Linked DNA regions of Syntrophobotulus glycolicus DSM 8271. Each later gene encodes a partner of the first gene's protein in a complex. Links are inferred from orthologs where the notes say so. Each region holds a gene or a part of one and is shown on either strand. Other genes may lie near its edges. The genes, in order: trxA and SGLY_RS00145.

What was found.
Region 2: the proteins of trxA (region 1) and SGLY_RS00145 are in contact, whole or in part, in an NMR structure (PDB 2IPA), measured with the Bacillus subtilis proteins. The link is inferred for Syntrophobotulus glycolicus DSM 8271 from one-to-one orthologs.

The regions. Positions count from the first base shown.
Region 1 is NC_015172.1:2,110,665-2,113,817, forward strand. Bases 409-3,153 are described here. They hold trxA (thioredoxin), read right to left. Parts: upstream 2,071-3,153; coding sequence 1,747-2,070; downstream 409-1,746. Other genes in these bases: SGLY_RS10440 (hypothetical protein), read right to left, coding at 409-1,550; SGLY_RS10450 (metal-sensitive transcriptional regulator), read right to left, coding at 2,091-2,399; aspS (aspartate--tRNA ligase), read right to left, coding at 2,510-3,153. Outside these bases: more of SGLY_RS10440, read right to left, coding at 1-408. UniProt on the Bacillus subtilis protein: Participates in various redox reactions through the reversible oxidation of its active center dithiol to a disulfide and catalyzes dithiol-disulfide exchange reactions.
Region 2 is NC_015172.1:21,614-37,506, forward strand. Bases 3,466-6,150 are described here. They hold SGLY_RS00145 (arsenate reductase ArsC), read right to left. Parts: upstream 5,164-6,150; coding sequence 4,768-5,163; downstream 3,466-4,767. Other genes in these bases: SGLY_RS00130 (heavy metal translocating P-type ATPase), read right to left, coding at 3,466-3,614; SGLY_RS00135 (cation transporter), read right to left, coding at 3,776-3,997; SGLY_RS00140 (ArsR/SmtB family transcription factor), read right to left, coding at 4,023-4,379; arsA (arsenical pump-driving ATPase), read right to left, coding at 5,174-6,150. In the rest of the region: cls (cardiolipin synthase), read right to left, coding at 1-775; SGLY_RS00125 (signal peptidase II), read right to left, coding at 807-1,379; more of SGLY_RS00130, read right to left, coding at 1,773-3,465; more of arsA, read right to left, coding at 6,151-6,910; arsB (ACR3 family arsenite efflux transporter), read right to left, coding at 7,487-8,539; SGLY_RS00165 (DUF2703 domain-containing protein), read right to left, coding at 8,536-9,081; SGLY_RS00170 (ArsR/SmtB family transcription factor), read right to left, coding at 9,074-9,409; SGLY_RS00180 (helix-turn-helix domain-containing protein), read right to left, coding at 9,900-10,166; SGLY_RS00185 (VirD4-like conjugal transfer protein, CD1115 family), read right to left, coding at 10,178-12,001; SGLY_RS00190 (DUF3991 and toprim domain-containing protein), read right to left, coding at 12,068-13,369; MobP3 family relaxase, read right to left, coding at 13,633-15,893. UniProt on the Bacillus subtilis protein: Catalyzes the reduction of arsenate [As(V)] to arsenite [As(III)]. In vitro, can dephosphorylate para-nitrophenyl phosphate (pNPP).

The DNA.
Region 1 (3,153 bases):
TCATCATGTAAAATACATAATTCCAGTGAACGGTCATAGACAACGATATCCGCCCCGACAGGACCCAGGGCCTCCGTATCAATCATCAGCCCGATCCTCATATGCTTATGATCGATCTTGTTCCCTTTTCTTTGTCCCTCCACCGCCACCCTGGCCTCATAGATCTCCCCATTTTCCCGGCAAGGAATGTTCATCAACAGAAAAGCATTTTCTTCCGAACCGCTTTGCAGCCAAATCTGTTGCCCTGTAATCTGGCTCAGCAGATTTTCCAATGCCGCCTTTTCCCCTGGCGGAATAGTTCTATGGCCGAAAAGATAATCCATAATCTTTCCTTTGAGCTCGGGCTCAGAATGCTCCTGTTTGTTGAGAAGCTTTTCCGCCAATTTATTTTCATGCTCTAAGCCAAGCATCCTAAAGAATTGGAGGATGCTCCCGGCATCAATATCCTTCCATTGGGGTATGGCTTCAGACAGGTTTGTGATGATCGCATTTGTCAGTTCGCTTACTTTCCCGAGATCATCGGCCGGCAGCACAGCGGCCGTCGTTTTATTCTCTATTTCCCTGAAATTCTCGATCAGGCTCTTGACCTCATCATTGAGGGGAATCCCCCTGTTTAAAACAGCCTTATCTTGAGTGATTCTGACCAGGACCGCGCCTTCATCGCTGATTTCCCTCACAACAGCCGGAAAGGAATCTCCTGTTCTTACCTTGGCCTCGACATTGGCCGCTATCTTCTGACCGCCGATCCTGATTTCCGCTTCGCCATTGCTCTGCATCTTAATGATATCGATCACTACTTTTTGGCCGACTTCCAGAATCATTCCCTGGCCAATTTTCTCCGAATTAATATTTATGGAGTTCAAAGCTCCTCTGTTCACCGCATTGGGCTCTCTGTTGACAACAAAGGGCTCTCTCTGCACAGCATTGGATTCTCTGTTTATCGTCCCTGATTCTCTGCCTGCGGCAGCGGGCTCCTTATTTGCGGCACCAGACTCTCTGCTTGCGGCAGCGGGCTCTCTGTTTATCGCAGCGGGTTCTCTGTTTATCGCGGCGGACTCTTTGCTTATGGTGTTGGCCTCTCTGTTCCCGCCAATAGCTTCTCTGGCCATGGGATTGGCCTCTCTGTTCTCCCCACCGGCACCCTGGTTTCTATTCATCCTGTTTGCGGCCCCCTCGGCCTCAAAGGTGTCCCTAAGGCCGGGATCCTGGTTGCTGTTCTTCCCTTCTGTCGTTTGATTGAAGGAAACAGCCTTTCCGTTTTTGCTCAAAATTCCCATTTCCAGAATAAGCTTATCCTGGTTGGCCTTAAGCAGTGTAACGCTGTCTTCACTGATCTCACTGATGACGGCTGTAAAAGACTCTCCCGCCTTGACACTGTTTTCAAAACTGGCTAAGTATTTCTGATTGCCGATAGAAACTTCAGCCTGGCCGCCATCCTTTAAGCTGATGATATGAATGGCCAGGCTCTCCCCGACTTTGAAGGAGATCCCTTCGACCAGGTTGGCGATTCTCATCGGAAGAATCAATGAATTCACATAGTTTAGTCCCATATCACTTACCACACTTATGATTTTATCTTCTAGCTAAACTATCGTAAGAACTGCTGAAATCCTGAATATTGACCTGCCCCTGAACGGCAAACGGCCATCGAATATTGCTAAACATTCGATGGCCGTTTATCTGGCCGCACGAGGCTTCCCTTAAGCCCTTCCCCATAAACTCTCCAAACCCTGAAGCTTTCTGATTTTACAGGCTGGAATCAATGATTTTTACTAAATCCCCTTTACCTCTGAACCCTACCGTCTTTTCCTTGATCTGACCATTTTTAAATAAGAGGAGCGACGGAATACTCATAATTCCATATTTTTGGGCAATCTCGCCCTGCTCGTCAACATTAAGCTTGCCAACAATCACTTTCCCGTCATAGTCTCCGGCCAATTCTTCCACTACCGGACCAATCATCCGGCAGGGACCGCACCAGGAAGCCCAAAAATCCACTAAAACAGGCTTGTCGGCATCGAGGACTTCATTCTGCCAGTTTTGAGAAGTAAATGTTTTTACATCAGCCATTGTAAATCCCCTCCTAATGTTTATTTGATGAATCGGTTAAGCAAGTCCATTAAATTATCTATCTCTTTTTCCTTCTCGCCGTTCAAAACATTTTCCAGACATTGCTTCGAATGGGTCTGAAAGATTAAGATTCCCACTTTATTCATTGCCGCTTTCACCGCCGCGACCTGAACCAGCACCTCGGAACAGGGCTTATCTTCCGTAAGCATACGTTGAAGACCCTTGACTTGACCCTCAATTCTCCTGAGTCTCTTGAAGACGTCTTCCCTGGTCAATTCTTGATCTGAGTCCTGATTTGATCTGTTGTTGTTCATCTTTTCTTCGTTCATCAGAAGCTCCTGCTCACAATACCCCAAGGGGGTAGCTTTAACCTCACTATAGCCTTAAATGATCCACTTGTCAATAGGATTGTTTGATCTGCTCAATGATTCTATCATGATCAATTATTCTGGGTTTTATTCTGTCCATTTTTGACGCCGCTCTCTGTTTTGATGTGCAGTTCTTTCAGCTGCTGCCCGGACACTGCCGAAGGCGCTTGCATCATCAGGCAGCTGGCACTTTGCGTCTTGGGAAAGGCAATCACATCTCTGATGTTATCCCGGCCGGTCAAAATCATGATTAGTCTGTCTAAACCGAAAGCCAGTCCGCCGTGGGGCGGAGTCCCGTATTCAAAGGCATCCAGCAGATAGCCGAATTTTTCATGAGCTTCTTCCTCGGATAAACCGATAAGCTTGAAAATCTTTTCCTGAATATCGCGCTGATGGATACGGATACTGCCCCCGCCCAGCTCCATGCCGTTCAGCACCATATCATAAGCTTTGGACCGCACGTTAAGCGGATCAGTATCCAACAGCTCCCTGTCTTCATTCATCGGCGCCGTAAACTGGTGGTGCTTGGCGGCAAAACGCTTTTCTTCCTCATCATATTCCAGAAGCGGAAACTCCGTAACCCAGAGACAATTGACCGCATCCCCGGGGATCAACCGCAGGCGTTTGGCCAGCTCTATCCTCAAGTTCCCCAAAGCATGAAAAACAATATCCTCTTTATCGGCGCAGAAGAAAATGATATCACCGGTTTCTCCGC
Region 2 (15,893 bases), 2.1 Mb from region 1 along the record:
CCGTAATTTTCTGGTGATTACGGCAATTGAAGCAAAAGGATGAAATATACCGATGAACTGGATTAAAACGCAACACCTGAATATTGTGACTGTTAAGAGCCTTAATCAGATTATCTGGTGCTGTAACAATACTCCCAAAGTCATCGAACATCAGCCGTATTTCCACTCCTTGTTCGGCTTTGCGAATCAATACTTCTGAAATCCTGTCCCAAAGCTCCCCACTATCTAAAATAAAATATTCCAAGAAAACGTATCTTTCAGCGTTTTCAATATCCTTTATCATTGCTTCAAATTGATACTCGCCAAGCGAGAAATACTCACACGTTGTATTTTTATAAAGAGGGAATCCTTTCCTGCCTAAATATCCTGCTATTCTTTTTCTTGACGGATGGATTTGATCGAGTTCGGCGTAAACTTCCGGGTCCTTATATAAATACATGGAACCGTGCTGGATAGCCGCTCTTATTCGATTATTTCTTATACATCGTCCGAACACATCGGAACGACCCCATAAGAGATATAGGAAATAACCGAAAACCGGAAGGATAAATATTATAATAAGCCATACGATTATGTAAGATGTGTTTTTACTTTTGCTCACCATAATAAAGATGTTTATTACCGCTATAATTTGAATGAGTGCATAAAAATATACCGCATAGTTTTTGAGTATATTGATGATAAAATAGATAAATAAAAGTTGTAAAATCACAACAAGGGTGGCCAAACCGATACGAAATATGCCCGTCAAGTTTCTATTTTCTTTTCGCTTCACTGTGACCACCTCTCAATTGTGTTTATATATTTTATATTCTGGTATATTCAGACGTTGTGTTGGGAAGGAGTTTGCATCCGCTCCGAAACCATATAGCAAAAGCTATATCTTCTGTATTGAGATCGTTTGAATAAGACTTTTTTAGCTTTTTTTCATGCCGCCACGTCCAAATTAGAGCCAAAATCCATCCCGTGTTCAGAAATACGTCCTTTGTATCAAAAATAAACCAATTGAATAAACCAATAAAGTCAAGGCTGCCGCCCCAGAACACTACATCAATAAATGAACATAATATGCCAGCAGATGCAAAACAGAATGCTCCACTCAACAAGCGACTCTTTGCACCAACTTTATATGTTTGGAATCGATAGAATAAAAGCAATCCTGCTATAGCCGTTATCTGTAAAAAGATCATTCCGATTACAGGAGTCTTAAAATTAGCCATACTTGCAAACCAATTCAAATTTGTGTTCTGGAAAGGCTCAAAACGCAAAACACTCGGTATCCAGATAATCATCTTATCTATCGCAAAATGAGCTATCAGCAGTTTTATTGTTTGATCAACTGCTGCCAAGATTCCTGTGATAAGCCATTGCTTTTTCATGCCACACACCTTTCCATACAACATATTTTCTGTTTATGCTTTAATTCAATCGCGCTCAATAGCTCAACTGCTTTCACCAATAAACCGAATAAAATAATCTTCATATAATGATTCTCACTTTGCCCCTTATCTCAGTGAATAATGAGGATGCCGCCGGCCACCATCCACACATTTGATACCTCTAAAGTTTCCGGCATAAGCTCAAAGAACACAAGGCTCATCATTACGCCACCAGCGAAAACTAAAAGGCAATTCGCCATATTTTCAGAAAACTTCTTTTGTTATAATAGCAACTGCGCTACCAAAGCAAGTTCACAAAATCCCAACTAACAAGGCAATCAGGACAATTAACATTTTACTTATCGCTTCCGATACAACAGGCTTTTGACCTGATTATAATTTCTTTGTGTTTAAAGCACGGAAAGAGTTCAATACCGCTATAACCGTCACACCAACATCTGCAAACACAGCCTCCCACATGGTAGCAAAACCGAGTGCACTGAGTACAAGCACAATTGCTTTTATCGACAAAGCCAGCCATATATTCTGTTGTGCGATTCTTAGCGTTTTCTGTGAAATTTTCATACCTGTAGCTAGTTTGGACGGCTCATCGGTCATTATTACAACATCGGCGGCTTCTATAGCCGCGTCGGAACCCAAGCCACCCATCGCAATACCAATGTCGGCACGAGCTAAAACTGGTGCGTCATTAATCCCATCGCCTACAAAGGCCAGCTTGCCTTTAGCTGATTTTTGAGCCAGCAGTTCCTCTACTTTATCTACCTTGTCACCGGGAAGAAGCTCTGTGTAAACCTTATCTAACCCCAATTCCTTGGCAACTTTTTCTCCCACACTCTTGGCGTCGCCCGTCAGCATCACCGTTTGACGGATATTTGCCTTTTTTAGCAATCTAATCGCTTCCGCTGCATCTTCCTTAACCTCATCAGCAATTACAATATATCCCGCATATTTGCCATCAACAGCAACGTGTACGGCTGTTCCAATAATTTCGTCTTGAGAAAATTTAACGCCGATTTTTTGCATGAGTTTTGTATTTCCTGCGAAAACTTTACGACTATCAACCGTTGCGCTGACGCCGTGGCCTGCGATTTCCTCAACATCCGTAATCCTTTCGTTGTCAATATCTTTCCCATAAGCAGTTTTCAAAGAGAGTGAAATGGGGTGATTGGAATAACTCTCAACATGTGCGGTAAGTTCCAGCAGTTCTGCTTCGGAAATGCCGATAGCATTTACCTCTTGTACTTTAAATACGCCTTTTGTCAATGTCCCCGTCTTATCAAACACAACGATTTCAGTCTGCGCCAAAGCTTCTAAATAGTTGCTACCCTTAACAAGCACACCACGCCTTGACGCGCCGCCGATACCGCCAAAGAAGGAGAGTGGAATAGAAACAACCAGAGCGCAAGGGCAGGAAACCACTAAGAAAGTTAAAGCCCTGTAAATCCAGTCGCCCCAAGTACCACCAAAGAACAGAGGCGGGATAATTGCAAGCAACAGTGCGGCAGCCATAACAATCGGAGTATAAACTCGTGCAAATTTTGTAATGAAATTCTCGGTGTTCGCCTTTTTACTACTGGCGTTTTCCACGAGATCAAGGATTTTGCTGACCGTCGATTCCCCAAATTCTTTTGTGACCTCAATCGTCAGTACGCCGTTCACATTGATACAGCCGCTCAAAACATCAGAGCCAACACCAGCTTCGCGCGGAACAGATTCGCCGGTCAAAGCGGACGTATCAATCATTGAATTGCCGTCAAGCACCTTGCCGTCAAGCGGGATTTTTTCACCAGCACGGACAACGATGATATCGCCAATCGCAACTTCGTCAGGGTCGACTTTTACCAATTCATCGCCCCTCTTAACATTTGCGTAATCAGGACGTATATCCATTAAGCTTGCAATGGATTTCCGCGACTTCGCAACGGCATAACTTTGAAAATATTCGCCAACCTGATAAAACAGCATAACGGCAATGGCCTCTGGATATTCCCCAATGATAAGTGCGCCACCGGTCGCCACGGTCATTAAAAAGCTTTCCTGAAAAACTTGGCCTTGCATAATATTCTTGATGGCTTTTATTACGACTTCGCTGCCCACTACAATGTAGGCGGCAATGAAGATAGCGGGACTAAGCCAAACAATGTCGGTTTTTACTAGCAGCCCGATTACGAAAATAACCGCTGCTATGATAATTCTTACAAGCTTCTTGTTCATATTGAACTCCTTTCTTATCTTTGCTATAAGAGAATGACGAGTAACATTGAGTGAACGCTCAACTATTGTCGCAAAAAAATTTGAATTTTTTAAATTCCTTCGCTTTTGGCGTATCGCTTTGAAGTGTTACGCCAAAAGCTGGAATTATTGCCGGTAAATGTTTACGCCTTTTTTACGACAACATGAGGTTCATGCTTCTTGACGATTTTTTCAGCGGTCTTAATAATCTCGTCCATTTTGTCGTCGTCTGCCACAAGAACCATCTTAGTCGTCATAGCGTTTACGGTTACTTCGGTTACGCCGTCCAGCGCCTTGATGTCCTTTTCGATTTTCGCCGCACAGTTGGCGCAGTCCAGTCCTTCCAACCTAAATGACTTTTTCATGTTATTTTCCTCCTATAATTAAATTTTATTCAGTTACATGGCTTAAACTTTGTTCCAAAACGATTTTCACATGGTCATCCGCGAGAGAGTAATAAGCAATCTTACCATCTTTCCTAAATTTGACAAGATTTGCCTGTTTCAAAGTGCGTAGCTGGTGTGATATAGCGGATTTTGTCATACCAAGCAAGACTGCCAAATCACAGACACACATTTCACTGACATCCAGAGCCCATAAAATTCTGATCCTTGTACCATCTCCCACAGCTTTCAAAAATTCCGTCAAAATATTAAAAGTATCATCTGAAAGCATTTTTGTTTTTACTGCGGTGACGGTTTCTTCGTGTATAACATCACAATCGCAAACATCGCTTCTGACAGACATAATTAGTCCTCCTTCCGAAATTTTAATTGAGCAAACGCTCAACTGTATATAGTATAGTTGAATATATACTCAATTGTCAAGGGGTTTTTAGAATATTTTTTTAAAATCATCCCAACACGAGATCAGGCTGTGTAGTGGTTCGTAGCAGTTTATCTGCTGCGTGGAACGGAAGTCATGTGGCACGAAGTTTACAATCAATTAAGCAAAAAAAGTGCGGGATACCAATGCAAGTCTTTTCGATTGAGTGAGTGTAAATCTCTTAACTTTATATTCATCCAAAAGGAATTTGAATGGAAATTCTGTTTTGCTCTAAACAAAAAAGCCAATTAAAATCAATGACTTTAATTGGCTTTTTTGAATTTAGCATTTACAGCCAATGATTTTACTACTAAAGAACCCCCACAAAATTTTTTAGCTCAAGCATTTTTTGCTCAATCTGTTTTATAACCTGAATAAATTCCTCGTCGCTTTTGCCCGTTGGATCATCCAGCCTCCAATCTTCGCGGTGTTTACAGGGCAGATACGGACACTCGACATTGCAGCCCATTGTAACGACAATATCAACAGGCGGGATTTCGGACAAGAGTTTGCTGCGCTGTGTCGCTTCCATGTCAATGCCATAAAGTTGTTTCATCAGCCGCACGGCATCCTGATTGATTTGCAGCTTCGTTTCCGTTCCCGCCGAATAGCTTTCAAAAGCGTCGCCGGCAAGATGCCGTCCCAGCGCCTCTGCAATCTGGCTGCGACAAGAATTATGAACACAAATAAATGCAACTTTTATCATTTTTACCTCCTTACAGCGCCAGCAGACTGTCGCCCTTGATTTCCTCTGCGCTCCACGCGATCAGGGCAAATTTGCCACCGGCGTGTTCGTCGATGAGGTTGAGCCATTCCACTTCGCCAGCCGCCTTTGACACCAGCATAGGATTGGTGGTGTTCGTGCCATAAAGGGATTGATTGACCACCCACCATTTGGCGGCGATGCCCGCCCGTTTCAGATCGTCCTCCAAGCGGTGCGCCTCATAAACAGGGGTCGCTTCCGGCAGGGTCACAATCAGTACCTCGGTTTCCTCGGATTTCAGCCTCGGCAACAGCTGCGCCACCGATTCGGGGATTTCGCCCTTGGTACGCTGAATTTCATGGTTATAGCTTTGTGTGGATTCCAACAAAAGCAGGGTATGCCCTGTGGGGGCGGTGTCAATTACCACCACCTGATCGTCAGCTTTTTCGACGATCTCGGCGAAGGCGCGGAATACGGCGATCTCCTGTGTGCAGGGCGAACGTAGATCTTCCTCGACATAAGCAATATCCTCATCGCCCATGCCGGACGCGCGGGCTTTGAAAAGCACCTCGGACTGATACTTTTTCAATTCCTCGGCTTCGTCGATATGGCTCATGGACACGCCGCCAGTTTCATCCAGCACAAACTTCAGGTGCGCGGCGGGATCGGTGGTAGTGAGGTGGACTTTCTTTCCGCGCTTCGCAAGCCCCAGCGCAACGGCGGCGGCGACGGTGGTCTTACCCACACCACCTTTGCCCATCGTGAAAATAACACGTTTGCCCTCCATCGCTAACTCATCTATCACATCGTTCAGCGCAGGAATATGCGTGGCATTTAGCGTTTGCACGGGAGCAGTAAAATAATCGGTGTTCAGCAAGGCGCGGATATTTTCCAGCCCTGTGACATTGTAAGCTCGCAGAGGAACGCTATGGATTGGAAGCGCCCTCAGACTTTCCGGCATCGCGGCAAGTGCAGACTGCTGTTTTTCGTACAGACTGGAAGATAGATCATCGTTATGTTCCATCAATATTCCGTTGACAACCAGCATTTGATTGTCGACGCCCAGCGCGGACAATTCGCCGGAAGCACGTTCCGCTTCCTTGAACGGCGCGGTTTCCGAGCGGGTGACAAGGAGTAGCGTGGTCAGGCTTCCGTCGGCCAGTGTTTCCACGGCTTGCTTGTAAATGGCTTTCTTGCTCTCCAAGCCGGAGAGTTGACCGAGGCAAGATGCACCGTGGGTGCTTTCACTGATGAAATTACTCCAAGCGGACGGAAGCTGAAGCATCCGCAGGGTGTGTCCAGTAGGGGCGGTATCAAAAATAATATGGTCGTATTCCTGCTGAACCTTACCGTCCGTAATGAAATTGGAAAACTCATTGAATGCCGCAATTTCTATGGTGCAGGAGCCAGAAAGCTGCTCCTCCATATTCGTGATGACAGATGCGGGCAGCTTGCCGCGATAAGGCGCGATCACGCTTTCCCGGTACTCAGCCGCCGCTTGTATGGGGTCAAGGTTCGCTACCACTAAATTCGGCACATCGGAGATGGGCACTCCTTTGTTTGTCAGTTCCATCGAAAAGACATCCTGTAAATTGGAAGCAGGGTCGGTGCTGATAAGCAGCACCTTTTTCCCACTGTCCGCAAGGGAGACGGCGGTGGCACAGGCAACGCTGGTTTTACCAACGCCGCCCTTGCCGGTATAAAAAAGATACTTTGTCAGTTTGATACTGCCGGGATCGAATTGATTCATTTAACAGCAACCTCCCTTGCAACAGCCTCCGCCGGACTCGGATTTTTTCTGCTTGCCCAGCACATTTTCAGGAAGGTCGAGCAGCTTTGTGAATTCTTCATTGGTGGGATACCGACCTGTGATGACAATTTTGCCATCGAGCATCACAGCGGGCAGTCCCTCTGTGCCTTTCTCATTAATATAGGCATTGATGGTCTGGTCGGTGATAAACTCTGCCGGTGCGCTGCCCTAGTTAAAACGTTCAACAATAACGCCATGTTTTTTCAGTGTTTCCAGTACCGTGGACATACGCAGCAGTTCAGGGTCAACACCCAAGCCGCAAAGCCCGGTCGGGCAACACATGGCGGGTTCAAAGATTTTCATTTTTTTCATAATAATTTTCTCCCTATATTTATTAAAAGTTTTCACAATATCTGAGTAACAGCAAATTCCCTTCGGATTATTTACAGCGCAATTACTGTTTTGCATGGCTCCGGTAATCTTAATAACATCATCTACATTTTTTGCACCTTTTTCTGTAATTGCTTTCATGATATCTGCTTCTTTGACTTTGTTGCAATAGCATATATACACCATTTAAACCTCCTTTAGAAACCAGTGGTGGGTCTTATTAATAAAGCGTACTAGCAAAAGCATAACGGGGACTTCGGTCAATACGCCCACCGTACAAGCAAGCACAACCGGCGAATTTGGACCGAAAAGGGCAATTGCTACCGCTACAGAAAGTTCGAAGAAGTCCGAGGCTGCAATCAGAGAAGCCGGAGCCGCAATATTGTGTGGTTGCTTTGTCCACTTGCATATCAAGTAGGTAAAGTTGGCGGAGATTACGTTTTGCAGAACCAGCGGTACTGCGATCAGCAAAACGAACAGAGGCTGTTCCAAAATAATGTCACCTTGGAAGGAAAAAATGATAATCAAGGTGAGCAGCAACCCCAAGGTCGTGATGCCGTCAAACTTGGGGAGAAATCTTTCGTTGAAATACTCTATGCCTTTTTTCTGTATCATCAGAAAGCGCGTAAGTGCGCCGCCAGCCAGCGGAACGACAACGAATAATACGATGGAAAAGAAGAGCGTATCCCAAGGAATCGTAACGCCGTTTACTCCCAACAAGATTTGTACCAATGGCACAAACAATACGAGAATCAAGAGGTCATTGACCGAAACCTGTACAAGGGTATGCGCCGGATCGCCTTTGGTCAGATGACTCCATACAAACACCATCGCCGTGCAGGGTGCTACGCCCAGCAATACTGCGCCTGTTACGAAGTCCTGTGCCAAATCCGCTGGGATGAAGGCTTGAAAGATAACTTTGAAAAACAGGGTTGCTAACCCGAACATGAGGAAGGGCTTGATGAGCCAGCTGCTACCGCTGGAAATAAGGATGCCTGAAGGATTTTTCCTCACATTCTTGATAGACTGGAAATCAATCTTCATCATCATGGGGAAAATCATAATCCAAATGAGTACGGCAATCGGGAGGTTCTGCCCGGCGTATTGAAATCCTTCCAAGACATCTGGAATGCCGGGCAGGAATTTTCCGACAAGGATTCCAGCCGCCATGCACAGCAGCACCCACACGGTTAGATATTTTTCAAAAAAGCCAATACCTTTATTTTTTTCTTGGCTCATATCACATCACCGCCCTTTCCCTGACGTTCCGTTTCATCCTTGTGTGTCTTGGCTATAAAGTATGTTTCCAGATTTTCTGGAAGCCAATAGGCTTCACGCTCCGGCTCGCCCTGATTGGGGTTATACACTTCCCGTAGAATGGCATCCACGATCAATTCCTTCGGAGGGGATGTATATTCGACTCCGTTATATACCCATACACGGCAATCTACGGTATCACCGCAATGTTCTCCACAGTCCTCGCAGACTGATTCCCGCGATTCCACGGCAATATCGTTTCCGTTCACACGGATGGTCGGTGAGCTGACCAAATGATACTGTATCGCCAACTCTCTCGTTGTGATGTTCACTTCATTTACCTTGACTTCATATCCTGACGCATTCAGCACCACGGCTACGCCGGAAACTGCGTCGTCCAGAGCTTTTTCCGTATCCTGGCACCTGCCGCAAACGGTCGTGTCCAGATAAAGAAAATCAATGTTTATTGACTTTTTCGGCTCTGGCTGGCAGCAATTTTCAGAAGAACAACAACATTTACTCATTTTCGTTACACCCCTTACAACAATTTGTTTTATCTCTGCAAATACAATTTTCTTTATCGGATGTGATCGCCCAGAAAAACTGCTTTGTTTTGCCGATGGCATCATCATCCAAAGAATAATACGTCCATTTGCCTTCTGCCCGTGCCTTGACAAGTCCGCATTCGCAGAGGAGTTTCATGTGATGGGACAGCGTGGATTGGGACATTTCAAACTTCTCTAAAATCTCGCAGGCACAAAGTTCTCCACAGGAGAGCATATCCACAATCATGGCTCTTTTGGGATCGCCCAATGCTTTGAACACTTTTGTGTTCTCTAAGTAATAGTTCATACCAACACCTCAAATCTAAATACTTTGATATGTTATATTATATGTTTCAAATCGAAATTCGTCAATGTGAAGTCATGATTTTTTATAGAAAGTTTTTTCGCACATCAAGGATAGCTTTCAATCACTTTATCAATAGCAAAAGAGCCTCTGAGAGAGACTCTTATTCGTTTACTGCCATTTTTCTTTTGAGGTGGTGTGCTTTTTGATCATTTACCTCCACCATTTCGCTAATCATTTCAATCTGTTCCGGTATCAAATGTTTAAACTGCTTTCCGAGCTGCTCCACGCTGTCAGGTATCACGGGATGTTCCAGAAGATCTCCAAAATGTTACATAAAAACATAGTAAGATACACCTTGTTCTTTTTCTGTGATAATATCTTCTTAGAGTGAGAGATTCCGGTGGGTTCACCACGAACCGCACCTCGGTCCAGCAAAAAAACGGAGTACCCCCTTGGCGGGAACTCTGTCTTTTCGCTTTGCCGCATCCTGCTATTTTCTTAAAATAAGTCTGTTGCTGGTATTGCTCCCATTCTCCCGGAAGCGAGGCTCCTTTTCAATGAGTCCCGCCCTCACCAGATCATGTAAGGCACGCTTGACGGTGCTGCGGGAAAGCTGCAGATCGGAAGCAATGGTCTTTACCGCAGGCCAGCAGTCCTTTCCTTTTCCTGCCCGGTCACAAATATATATATAAACAGCCCTCGCCCGATGGGGAATCTCATCGGGCGAAGCGGTATAAATGTGGTTGAAGTAGCTCATGGGAACCTCCTTTACGTTTTGAGTACATTACGGCGGCGCATGGTGTTTTCAGATGGTTCTGCTACCGGGGTATGAAGGGTTCCTGTTCTGGACGGCGGCTCCAATATCTCCCCGGTTTCTTCGTCCACCATAAGGCAGGCCGTGTGCTTGCGGACGATATTTTCCTCCAGCATCTGCTTATCGGCATAGACCACTTTTCGATGAGCTTTTTCCTCCATGGTGTAAGCCTCTCCGAAACGGATGCCCCATTCAAGGAACAGCCGCAGCTTTGTCCTCATGGGATGGGTGCCGGTTTTCATCACGACAAAGCTGCCCTTTGGAATGGATTTCAATTCGTCCGGTGTCATGAGAGGGCGCTCCATCATCTGCAAGGATTGGCTGGGGTCATTCTTACCACGACTCACGCTGCCGCTCATGATCGTGCGGCTGCCCAATGCTTTACTCAGCACTTCGGCGGTCTGGCTGTTGGGGGCAAAGCCGCCAAAGATGGTGTCCTGGCAATTGTCCACGATTATTTCTGAACCCTCTTTGCCGTAATTCTTTTCGAGCTGGCCGAAGGACTGTATGATTGGTACCATAGAAAGCCGGCGAGAGCGTGAGGCGCTGAAAATTAATTCGAGCGATTCGATGGCTGGAAGCGTTCCGAGCTCATCGCAGTAAAACATTACTCGGTTTTTCAGCTTGCCTCCGTTTTCATCCGCAACCGCAAGGATTTCCCTGTAGAGCTGTTGGATCATAAGGCTGACCATAAAGTATTTGGTCAAATCTTCTTCTGGTAATACGATGAACAGAGCGGATTTTTCGTTACAGAATTTCTCCGCATCAATGGATGTTTCAAAACACAGAATCTGTTCCATTTCGGAGTCGAGAAAGGCATTCAAACGGGATAGCACAGTGGAAAGTACCGACGCCATAGCCTGCTCCGCGGAATTTAGGGCTGCTCCTGCAAACCAGCGGGCCTTGTGGTCGGATGGCAATTTATCCATTAATAGCTGAAACTGACTTTTCCCCTTTACCTTGCTGGGCACGAGTAAGTCCTGAACCAATTTGAACACGCTGATGATATGGCGGCAGTCCACCTTTTTCCCATCTACCTCAGTGGGGGGCAAATACTCGGCAATCAGCAGAATCACTGAGGACAGGAGTCCTTCTGCGGCATCATAAAAAAACTGATTCTGTCCGTAATTCTCGTTGCTGGCGTTGATGATGGTTTTGGAGATAATCTTGGCGTATTTTTCTGCTTTTGCCTTTGCCACAATGTTGTTTTCATCGGCAAGGTACTGATCCATGTAGGTGTTCACCAGATGGAGCATATTGTTGCCGTCCGAGCGGGTGGGGTTTCTTAGGTCGATGACCGCCACATGGTAGCCGTAGTGGTTGCGGGCGATAGTTCCATAGTTTCTATACAGGTCGCCCTTGGTGTCGGTGGTCAGGAAGCTCATGCCGGAGGCACAGGCATATTCCAGGTTGGGGTATAAAAAGTATGCAGTTTTCCCCACGCCAGAGGCACCGATCATGAGACAGTGGACATCGTCAGTATCCACCATTGCCGTAACTTTATTTTTTGCACCTACGCTTCCGAGAATGATTCCCTGCTCGGCGGCAGTAGGGAGGCATTGTCCTTGCCTCCACAGCTCCGGCTGAAAGGGGATGTGCTTATAGGTATTTTTGATTTCCTGTTTTGATGCGAACCGTGCCGTACCATGCTGGCCATCACCTACCGTGCGGGACTTGATTCCGTTTAGGGTATAATAGTGAGCCAAAAGGGAAAGACCGCCGATGACACAAAACATCACGGCGGCCGCTGCAATTAAAATATAGACCTGAGACGGCATAATAGTATCCTCCTTCTTCTGAATTCATTTAGAATGTCAGAAGCGGGGATGGAGTTATTGCCGGGATTACATAGACAGTTTCATTTCCTGGGTCTGCTCCATCTTTTGCCGGTATTTCTCCAGCAGGATCGCTCCTTTGAGGCCGTGGGAGGCAATGCGTTCATAGCACTCTGCCAGCTTTTCCTTTTCACCGGCGGTCACCACACGCTCAAAGCCCTGCAGAGCCATGATATCGGATTCCAGTAAATCCAGCCGGGTTTTCAGATGTCCGCGGTTTTCATAAGTCCTGAAACCACTATGCAGGCGGCTTTGCACCGTGGAGAGATTCCGGCTGTGATCCATCTGCCGATACTCCCTCGCAGCAGCAGCCATGGAGAGGCGACACATTTCCCTCAGACATTCATCCACCCCTGAAAATTGTCCCCAATGCAGATGGGATCGGGCTTTTACGAGCAGGGCTGACAGGGTGTTGGCGGAACAGTTGGATTTCACAGTCATTGACGTTTCGGTAAGCTCCCGGCATATTTCATCCCGGATTAAATGCTGGGGATGTTCCTCAGCAGGGATTGCCGGTAATCCGTGATTTGCCTTGATATCCTCGTTCCAGTCCTTGTGTATGGACAAATCCCTATCACATGAAACACACTTTTCTATGAGCAGATCGTGATATTTCTCCGAGGCTTCGATCCCCGCCTCGTCATGATCCAGACACAGAACCACATGGTTTAGGTTCGGATGCAGCTCCAGCATCTTCAGCATGGCGTATTCGGAAACACCGCAGAGCGCCACATAGCTGTGGTTCCGCCAGTCGTTGGGATGCAGGGTGATGTAAGACAGCAAGTCGATGGGAGCCTCAAACACATAGAGGTGGTTACTTGTGCCGATGTGGTGGAAGCTGTATGCCGGATCGCAGCTATCCACATTTCCTTTGAAGCCGGTTCCCTCGGTATAGAGCCCTCGTTTATGGGCATGGCGGGGAACTCCGTTTTCATCGTATCCCACAAAGACCGCATTGTGGTATTCCTTCATGCTGTCCTTAGATTTTTCACAGCTCTCATACAGGAGCTTCGCCTTGGCAAAGTAACTGACCACTTCACGGTCGATGAGCCGGGTTTTCACCAAGTACGCATAGACGCGGCGCATATCGCTGTGGGGATTCGGAAGGGCAAAGGGCTGTTTCGCCTCCTGTTTCTTTTGTGAGGCGGGTCGATAGACTTCGCCCTGCTCACCGCCCAGCAGCATGGTTACAGCCTCAGGAAAGGTGAGGCCATAGAACTGTCGCACGAAGTCAATGGCATACCCGCCGCTCTCTGCAGAGTGATCGTACCACTCGTTTCCCCGGACGGTAATGCTGTGGTCGGACGCCAACCGCTTATCCCGGCCGCTGGGGATTAGCTTCTCACCGCGCCGATGGAGAAAATCCACGAGGTCTACATTGTTGGCACGGTATTTCTGGTCATCTGTAAAATGCACATATACACCCATGATCCCCCTCCTATTTATGGCGAGTGCCGATTCTATGAAAAAAAGCCGCCCTTTTTACAGGACGGCAATAGGTCTGGAGCGATTTCTCTTTGATCGGCGGCTGCTCAATTTTCTTTTTCTGTTTCTTCACGGTTATCCTCCAATCGTTATAATGACATGGTCTGTTCGTGGTCATCCCTCGCATGGCCCTGCGCCTGCTTTTTCTCACGGAGCTTGCGGAGGAGCTTACGGTCGGTTCTCTGGCCGGGTGGTTTCAGCGGTGGGGCGTTGTCTGCAAAAACACGGCTCATGTGATGCAGGAGCCGTGTTCCCGCCAGCAGAACGGAGGGGTCTTTGAAATCATCTATATGGGCGAGGAAAAATTGGGCGTAAATGTTGCCCTGTGCTGCCGAGAGGGTAAACCAGCGGACGGCAGTTTCTTTGTCTTTGGGGACATCTTTTCCCATCAGATACAGCTTGCCGAGGGTGTACTGCGCATACTGATTTCCCTGTTCTGCGGCAGCCGTCAGAAATTGCAGGGCAGTCTGAATATCCTTTGGCACATCCTCGCCCATAAGGTAAATCTTGCCCAGCCGGTACTGTGCAAATTGATTGCCCTGACCGGCAGACCGTTTTAGGTATTCCAGAGCTTTGGGAACATCCTTCGGAACATCCTCCCCCTTGAAGTAGAGGACGCCGAGGGCATATTCAGCAAATTGGTTCTTTCTGTCGGCGGCAAAGGTCATCCAGCGAATGGCGGACTCCACATCCTTCAGTACGCCCTCACCGCCGAGGTACAGCTTGCCGAGCCGGTATGCGGCGAAGTCATTATCCTGTCCTGCGGAAAGGGTATAAAGCCGTATTGCCTCTGCGATATTCTGCGGAACGTGCTGTCCCTTTTCATAGAGCTTGCCGAGAAAATATGCGGCATAGGGATTCTCAGCCTCCACCGCTTTTTTGAGGTAGCCGAGGGCTTTCTCCACATCCTGCTGTGGTGCTTTTTCATCGGAGAGGATAAGCTTGGCAAGCTGGTGGTAGGCAAAGGGGTTTCCCACGAATGCCGCTTTTTCAAAGTATTCCTTTGCCCTGGCTTCATCCTTGTCGGTACCCACACCATTCAGAAGCATCCAGCCCAAACGGTACTGGAGCTTATCATCATGGCCCTGTTCCTCCAGGGAAACAAAACCGAGAAAGGCTTCCTTGAAACGACGGTCAGAGTCCTGCTGATTTTTTACACAGCCAATTCCGTCCCTCAGCATTTTACCAAGTTCAAAACTGGCATAGGGGAAGCTCTGGTCTGCCGAGCGGGTGTAGAGGGCAAAGGCAGATTCATGATCCTGATCCACACCTTTGCCATGGTAATACAGGCCGCCAAGAGAATACTGTGCGTACTTGTAATTCTCATCCGCAGACAGGGTGAGCCAATCCGCCGCCTGCAGATAGTCCTGCTCTGTGCCAAGTCCGGCGGCATACATTTTGCCGATACGGTACTCGGTGTACTTCCAAGGTTTTTCTTCCTCGGCAGCATGGAAAACAGCAAGGGCCTTTTCGTACCAGCGGTATGCTTCATCGGCGTCCGCTTCGCAGCCAAGACCATCCGCAGACATTCTGCCCAGGTCACATAAGGCGAGAGGGTTATCTGCCTCCGCTTCCATGAGGAAGAGTTCATGGGCTTTTTCAAAATCCTGCAAAATTCCGGCATCCTCATCGCCATATAAATATTGCTTTGCCTGTTTGTAGCCATCCGTCCACCATGAGTCGGAGGATTCCTTATCGGCAGAGGCTTCATCGCTGGAGGACCGTTCCCCGGAATCATCTGCCGGTTCCTGATCTTCTTCATCCGCCATGTCAGAGGAGGGCATCTCCAGATCATCCTCCGACTCCGGCAGGGCTGTTTCCACAGATGCCGGTTCCTCAAAGGTCATGCTCCCAATCAGCAATGCTTCTTGAATGACCATGTTGCGGATGGGCTTAAAATCATCACAGCGGGAAAGGGGCGGCGGCTCTGACGGTGTTTCGGTGTAGATGGATTCGATCCTGCCCCTGACCTCCCACCACAGGCGATAGGCTTCTGCGATACGGCTGTCCTTGGCAAGCTCATCCACGATTTCATCCACCACATTTTTCAGGTCTGCTTTGAGATAGCCATACTGTTTTTTACCGGAGGTGTTTTGCAGGCGCTCAGCAAGGTGTGTAATGAGCTGCTCCATGCGGCCGCTCTGTAAAACGCCGCCTTTCATCTGACGGATCATCTCCCTCATGGACTCGGCCGCCTGTTCCTTCAGGTCATCCCGCCGCTGCGTCTTTTCTCCGTAGAGCGGAATGAGCTCCTGACGAAAAATCTCATTTGCCAGAGAGGACTTCATTTTTTTGATGCCCTGTTTCGTAAGATAGCCCTCTCTTGGGTCGGTGCTATAGCAGACCATGT